One region of the Streptomyces sp. NPDC005794 genome, then DNA from elsewhere that is predicted to be linked to it. Evidence: riboswitches for the same ligand, from Rfam matches in the RefSeq annotation. Region 1 holds a riboswitch; each other region holds the start of a gene.
What was found. Region 1 has a riboswitch for thiamine pyrophosphate ahead of thiO (glycine oxidase ThiO). Riboswitches for the same ligand answer to the same signal wherever they lie in the genome.

Region 1 (2,257 bases):
TCAGGGTCGCGACCAGGGCGTCCAGCGGGGTCCCGGCGGGGACGCTGCGGTACTCCCCGTTGACGGACACGGACACGGAGGTGGGTACGGGCTCTGTCATGCGGGCTGCTCCTGGGGCGCCGGGGCGGGGGAGAGGGATCGGCGGGCCGGACCGAAGCGGTCCGGCGTGAAGGGACGGGCCACCTCGGGCAGTTCGCCGGTGGTCAGTACCTGGGCCATCACATCGCCGGTGACGGGAGTGAGCAGCACTCCGTTGCGGTGGTGTCCGGTGGCGAGGTGCAGGCCGGGCAGCGCCGTGGGACCCAGCAGCGGCGCGTTGTCCGGCGTGGTGGGCCGCAGACCGGCCCTGGTCTCGGTCAGCGGAAGCTCGGTGATGCCGGGCATCAGCTCATGGGCGTCACGCAGCAGTTCGTAGACCCCGCCCGCGGTGACCGTGGTGTCCCAGCCCTGCTCCTCGGTGGTCGCGCCGACCACCAGCTCACCGTCGGCGCGCGGGACCAGATAGACCTGGCTGCCGCGCACGACGGCCCGCACCGTCCTGCTGAGGAAGGGGGCGTACGCGGGCGGCACGGTCAGCCGCAGCACCTGCCCCTTGACCGGGCGTACCGGCGGCACGACGGCCTCGGGCAGCCCCTCGAGCCTGCCGCTGAGGCTGCCGCCGGCGAGAACCACCTGGCCGGCGACGAGCTCCGTACCGTCCGCGAGGACGGCTCCCGTCGCGCGGCCGGCCGTGACGGAGAGCCGCCGGACCCAGGTGCGGTGGAGGACGACCCCCGCCCGTTCGCAGGCCGTGACCAGCGCCGAGGCCAGCCGTCGGGGATCCACCTGGTGGTCGCCGTCGACCCGCAGCCCGCCGCGTACGCCGGGGGCGAGCATCGGTTCCAGACGGCGGCACTCGCGCCCGCTCAGCCACTCGGACTCCAGCCCCGAACGCAGCTGCAGAGCGTGCAGCTCCCGCAGATGCGCCCGGTCGTCGGAGTCCAGCGCGACGGACAGGGTGCCGCAGGCGCGGAAGCCCGTCTCCTGCCCGCTCGCCTCCTCCAGCTCGGCCACGAACGCCGGATAGCGCGCGGCGGAAGCCACGTTGAGGCCGAGCAGCATCTGTTCGCCGTAGTGGAGTTCGGTGACGGCGGCGAGCATCCCGGCCGCGACCTGGGCCGCCCCGCCGCCCGGTGCCGGGTCGGCCAGCGTGGTGCGCAGGCCGTGCTGGGCCGACCGCCAGGCGGTCACCAGACCGATGATGCCGCCTCCGACGACCAGGACGTCGGAACTGTCTGCGGAGATGCGCATGGGCGTCCAGCCCCTCCCTTCGCCAGCATGACCCGGATCAGGTTCGTACGGTCGGAGGCCGGCCAGCCTCCCTCTCAGCCCGGTACGCCCGGACTCCCGCGAGTGCTTTACGGTGGCCAGCCTAAACCCCGCCACCCGCAGCCAGTAAGGGAGCCGTACCCGTGGCCCGTTCACTTGACGGACTCGTCCTCTCGCCCGTCGCCGACCAGGCCCCCGGTCAGGTCGGCACCCGGACCAAGTTCACCTACCACGAGCGGGAGGGGCGGATCTGGGCCGAGTACGCGGGCGGTGACGTCGTCCGCGGCCACCTCGTCGGCACCCGGGACGCGGACACCCTCGATTTCCGGTACGTCCAGCTGAAGCAGGACGGGACGACCTCCTCCGGGCACTGCGTCTCGACCGTCGTGGACCTGCCGGACGGCCGGGTCCGGCTGGACGAGCGGTGGGAGTGGGAGTCCCAGGAGGGCAGCGGGACGAGCGTGGTGGAGGAGCTCGCGAGCTGACGACGCGTCGGGTGTCTAGGGTGGACGGGTGAGCGAGCAGACGAAGGACACGGCAGTGGGACAGCGGCCGCACGGAGTCGTGATCGTGGGGGCCGGCATGGCCGGCGTGCAGACAGCCGTGGCCCTGCGTCAACGGGGCTTCACGGGCCCGGTCACGCTGATCGGAGCCGAGCCGCACCAGCCGTACGACAGGCCGCCGCTGTCCAAGGCGGTCCTGCTCGGCAAGGCCGAGGACTCCGCCTTCGACATCGACTTCGAGGCGCTGGACATCACGCTGCGCCTGGGCGTCGACGTGGCCGGCCTGCGTGCCGAGGCGCATGAGCTGGACACCCTCGCGGGCCCCGTTCCTTATGACGTGCTGGTCCTCGCCACCGGCGCGGAACCCGTCGGGCTGCCCGGTTCCGAGGGGGTGCCAGGCGTCCATCTGCTGCGCACCCTCGACGACGCCGCACGGCTGCGGCCCG
Region 2 (2,257 bases), on a different contig from region 1:
GTGAACCAGAGGACGTCGAGAATGTCCGCCCGGCTCAGCACCTCACCGATCCGGCCGAACTGCCAGTCACCGTCCGTCTTCAGCCCCCGGCCGACGATCGCGACGACCGGGTAGGCGAAGAACAGCGCGAAGAACGCGACGGGCACGGCCATGAGACCGAGCCGCACCGCGTTCCCCCCGCGCGGGGGCCGCGCGACTACTTCACGACGAGCGAGGACCACGACTGGACCCACTGCTCACGGTTCTTGGCGATCTTCTCCGGGGCCACGGTCGCCGGCTTGTCGACGGTCGCACCGAACTTCGTGAAGAGCTCAGGAAGCTTCGCGTCCTTCACCACCGGGTTCACGAACATGTTCAGCGGCATGTCCTCCTGGAACTGCTTACTGATCAGGAAGTCCAGCAGCGCCTTGCCGCCCGCCTCGTTCTTCGCGCCGTCCAGCAGACCGGCGAACTCGATCTGGCGGAAGCAGGTGCCGGTGGCGACACCGGTCGGGGCCTCGGTGGGCTGCGGATCGGCGTACAGCACCTCGACGGGCGGGCTGGAGGCGTACGAGACCACGAGCGGACGGTCGGCCTTGGCCTTCTTGCCGCCTGCGGAGCCGGAGAACTCCTCGTTGTACGCCTGCTCCCAGCCGTCGACGACCTTGACGCCGTTGCTCTTCAGCTGCTTCCAGTAGTCCCGGTAACCGGTCTCGCCGTAGGTGGCGACCGTGCCGAGGAGGAAGCCGAGGCCGGGCGACGAGGTCGCGGCGTTCTCGGTGACGAGGAGGTTCTTGTACGCGGGCTTCAGCAGGTCGTCGAAGGACTTCGGCGGGTCGAGCTTCTTGTCGGCGAAGTACTTCTTGTCGTAGTTGACGCAGATGTCGCCGGTGTCGACGGGCGTCACCCGGTGCTGCTCCGAGTCGAGCTGGGTGCCGGCCTCGACACGGTCCAGGCCCTTCGCCTCGTACGGCGTGAACAGACCGTGGTCCAGGGCCCGGGAGAGCAGCGTGTTGTCGGCGCCGAAGAACACGTCGCCCCGGGGGGAGCCCTTGGTCAGGATCTCCTGGTTGAGCGCGGCTCCGGCGTCACCGCTCTTGAGCACCTTGACCGTGTAGCCGGTCTCCTTCGTGAACGCCTTCAGTACGGCGTCCGAGGCGTTGAACGAGTCGTGGCTGACCAGGGTGACGGTCTTGGAACCGGCTCCCTCGCCACCGGAAGCCTTGTCGTCGGAACCGCCGCAGCCCGCGAGCGCGGTGACGCCGAGCGCGGCGGCGAGCGCCGTCGCCGCGTACTTCGTGGTGGTGTTCATGTGATTCCTCCTGGACGTGACCAGGAAGAGACGCGGCCCTGCCCGCTCGGTGAGCGGGCAGGGCGCAACAGCTTGAGTAAGGTCCGAACTTCCTACCCGGAATGACCCGGGCGAGGTTCAGAGGGTCTGCGGCCGACCTGTCCTCGGTGCCGCACTCTCAGCGCTGTGGCGCTCCCCTGTCGGAATATGAAGTTGATTTCCGGGCCAGGCTACACCGGCCGGATCACGCCGTACCGGCCGGATAGTGCCCGTCCGCCGGTATCTCCTCAGCGCTCGGAGGCCGCCAGCTGCCCGCAGGCCCCGTCGATCTCCTGGCCGCGGGTGTCCCGGACGGTGACCGGCACGCCATGGGCGGCGATCGCCTCGACGAACGCCTTCTCGTCCTCGGGCCGCGAGGCGGTCCACTTCGAGCCCGGGGTCGGGTTCAGCGGGATGAGGTTGACGTGTACCCGCTTGCCCTTGAGCAGCCGGCCGAGCCGGTCGCCCCGCCAGGCCTGGTCGTTGATGTCGCGGATCAGCGCGTACTCGATGGAGATGCGGCGGCCCGACTTCTCCGCGTACTCCCACGCGGCGTCCAGGACCTCACGGACCTTCCAGCGGGTGTTCACGGGGACGAGGGTGTCGCGCAGCTCGTCGTCGGGGGCGTGCAGCGAGACCGCGAGGCGGCACTTGAAGCCCTCGTCGGCGAAGCGGAGCATCGCCGGCACCAGGCCCACCGTGGACACGGTGATCCCACGCTGCGACAGCCCGAGGCCGTCCGGCTCCGGGTCCGTCAGCCGCCGGATCGCCCCGACCACGCGCTTGTAGTTGGCCAGCGGCTCGCCCATGCCCATGAAGACGATGTTGGACAGACGCGCGGGCCCGCCCGGGACCTCGCCGTCGCGAAGCGCGCGCATGCCGTCCACGATCTGGTGCACGATCTCGGCGGTCGACAGGTTGCGGTCGAGCCCCGCCTGTCCGGTGGCG
Region 3 (2,257 bases), on a different contig from region 1:
CGAGCACCGTCGTCACCGGAACCGAGGCGACCAGCCCGATCGACCCGACGAGCGTCCGGACGATCTCCTCCGCGACCAGTTCGCTGTTGGCCACCGTGCCTACGCTGCTCTGGGCGATCGAGAAGAGAAGCAGCAGCGGAAGCGCCGCGCCCGCGTAGGCGAGTACGAGCGTGTTGACGACCGAGGCGATGTGGTCGCGTCCGATCCGGATGCCCGCCCGGTAGAGACGGCGTACGCCCATCGTCGGATCGGCCTGGTGCAGCTCCCAGACCGCCGAGGTCTGGGTGACGGTCACGTCGTCGAGCACGCCGAGCGAGCCGATGATCACCCCGGCCAGCAGCAGGCCGCTCATGTCGATGCCCGGGTACAGACCGTGGATGAGGCCGGTGTTGTCATCCGTGTTCCCGGACAGGCTGGCCCAGCCGATGAAGAGCGAGCCCAGCAGCCCGATGAGCAGCAACGAGATGAGCGTGCCGATGACGGCCACGGAGGTTCGGGCCGTCAGTCCGTGGCAGGTGTAGAGGGCGATCAGCATGATGGCGCTCGCCCCGATCACTGCGACGACCAGTGGGTTCGATCCTTGCAGGATCGCCGGCAGGATGAAGAGGGTCAGCACGGCGAAGGAGATGGCGAGCGCGATCAGCGCCATCAGCCCGCGCAGTCTTCCCACGGCGACCACCGCGAGGGCGAAGATCCCGGCGAGCAGTGCCATCGGGAATGAGCGGTCCACATCGGTCACCGCGTACTGAAGGTCCCGGGGCGCGTCGGGGGCGTACGCCACGACCACTCCTTGGCCCTCTCGCAGTTGCCGGGGGGCATCGGGCTGGACCACCTCGACGAAGGTACGGCCCTTGTCCTTACCGGTCGTCACTTCGACCGTGGCCTTCTTGCACTCCCCCGTCTGTTCGTTGAAGGCTTCCCGCCCGGCGGCCGTGGAGGTGTCGCCGGTCGCCGGTACCTGCGAGGCGTTGACGTCCGCGCAGTCGACCGACACGACCTTCGTCACCTGCCCGTCCTGGGTCTGCCGGTCGAAGCCGACACCCGTGCGCTCATGGGCCGGGGCACCGCCGGGCCAGAACGCCACGAGGCCGACCAGGACCGCGGTCGCGAAGGGGATCAGCACGGCCGCGATGACCTTGCGCAGATGCGTGGACACGGGTGCGGCAGGACCGTGACTGTGGGAGTGGCCGTGCGCATGACTCTGCGTGCTGCCTGATGCGGGGCCGGGGGATTCGGGGGCGCTTCCGGGAGACGTCACCCGGCGATCATCCCAAGAAGAGGGGAGGCCCTCTGGCCAGCACGTCAGAGGGGAGGCTAGCGTGGAGGCACATCTGTACACGCGGGAGCTCGGAGCACCGGGCTGAGAGGGCGCTGACCTCCGTATATCCATACGGGAAACGCTGCGCCGACCGCCGAACCTGTTACCGGGTAATGCCGGCGTAGGGAGTAGGTCTCATGACCACAGCGGACGCACGCACGCCTGCCTCGAAGCAGAACGCGCAGCACGGCGCGAACGACGCCGAGGCCGGGAAGTCCATCGGCTGGCACAAGGGGTACGTCCAGGGCTCACGCCCGGATCTCCAGGTTCCGGTCCGTCAGGTGCACCTCACCAACGGCAAGGACGTGACGCTGTACGACACGTCCGGGCCGTACACCGATCCCACCATCGACACCGATGTACGTCGAGGACTCGCCCCGCTCCGGGAGAGCTGGATCACCGCCCGCGGGGACACCGAGGAGTACGCGGGCCGTCCCGCGCGCCCCGAGGACGACGGACTCAAGCACACCTCGCCGCGGGGAGGCCTGCGCAACCTCGACGCGGTCTTTCCCGGCCGCCCGCGCCGGCCCCGCCGCAGCCGCGACGGCCGGCCCGTCACGCAGCTCGCGTACGCCCGGCGGGGGGAGATCACCCCGGAGATGGAGTACGTCGCGATCCGGGAGAACGTCGAACCCGAGGTCGTGCGCGAGGAGATCGCGGCCGGCCGGGCGGTCCTCCCCGCCAACGTCAACCACCCGGAGATCGAGCCGATGATCATCGGCAAGCGCTTCCTGGTGAAGGTGAACGCCAACATCGGCAACTCCGCGGTCACCTCCTCCATCGAGGAGGAGGTGGACAAGATGACCTGGGCCACCCGGTGGGGCGCCGACACGGTCATGGACCTCTCCACCGGCCGCAACATCCACACCACCCGCGAGTGGGTCCTGCGCAACTCCCCGGTGCCGATCGGCACCGTCCCCCTCTACCAGGCACTCGAGA

Region 2: linked by a shared signal. The riboswitch ahead of ACFYQ5_RS33420 (thiamine ABC transporter substrate binding subunit) and the one ahead of thiO (glycine oxidase ThiO) in region 1 are both predicted to bind thiamine pyrophosphate.
Region 3: linked by a shared signal. The riboswitch ahead of thiC (phosphomethylpyrimidine synthase ThiC) and the one ahead of thiO (glycine oxidase ThiO) in region 1 are both predicted to bind thiamine pyrophosphate.

What each region holds. Positions count from the first base shown of each region.
Region 1 is NZ_JBIAIN010000028.1:40,432-42,688, forward strand. Features, by position in the region: gene thiS (sulfur carrier protein ThiS) at 1-100, opposite strand, end outside; gene thiO (glycine oxidase ThiO) at 97-1,290, opposite strand; TPP riboswitch at 1,288-1,400, opposite strand; gene ACFYQ5_RS32785 (hypothetical protein) at 1,452-1,793, shown strand; gene ACFYQ5_RS32790 (NAD(P)/FAD-dependent oxidoreductase) at 1,822-2,257, shown strand, end outside.
Region 2 is NZ_JBIAIN010000029.1:94,404-96,660, forward strand. Features, by position in the region: gene ACFYQ5_RS33415 (ABC transporter permease) at 1-152, opposite strand, end outside; gene ACFYQ5_RS33420 (thiamine ABC transporter substrate binding subunit) at 197-1,291, opposite strand; TPP riboswitch at 1,363-1,479, opposite strand; gene rlmN (23S rRNA (adenine(2503)-C(2))-methyltransferase RlmN) at 1,558-2,257, opposite strand, start outside.
Region 3 is NZ_JBIAIN010000001.1:62,172-64,428, reverse strand. Features, by position in the region: gene ACFYQ5_RS00280 (YibE/F family protein) at 1-1,258, opposite strand, end outside; TPP riboswitch at 1,330-1,463, shown strand; gene thiC (phosphomethylpyrimidine synthase ThiC) at 1,456-2,257, shown strand, end outside.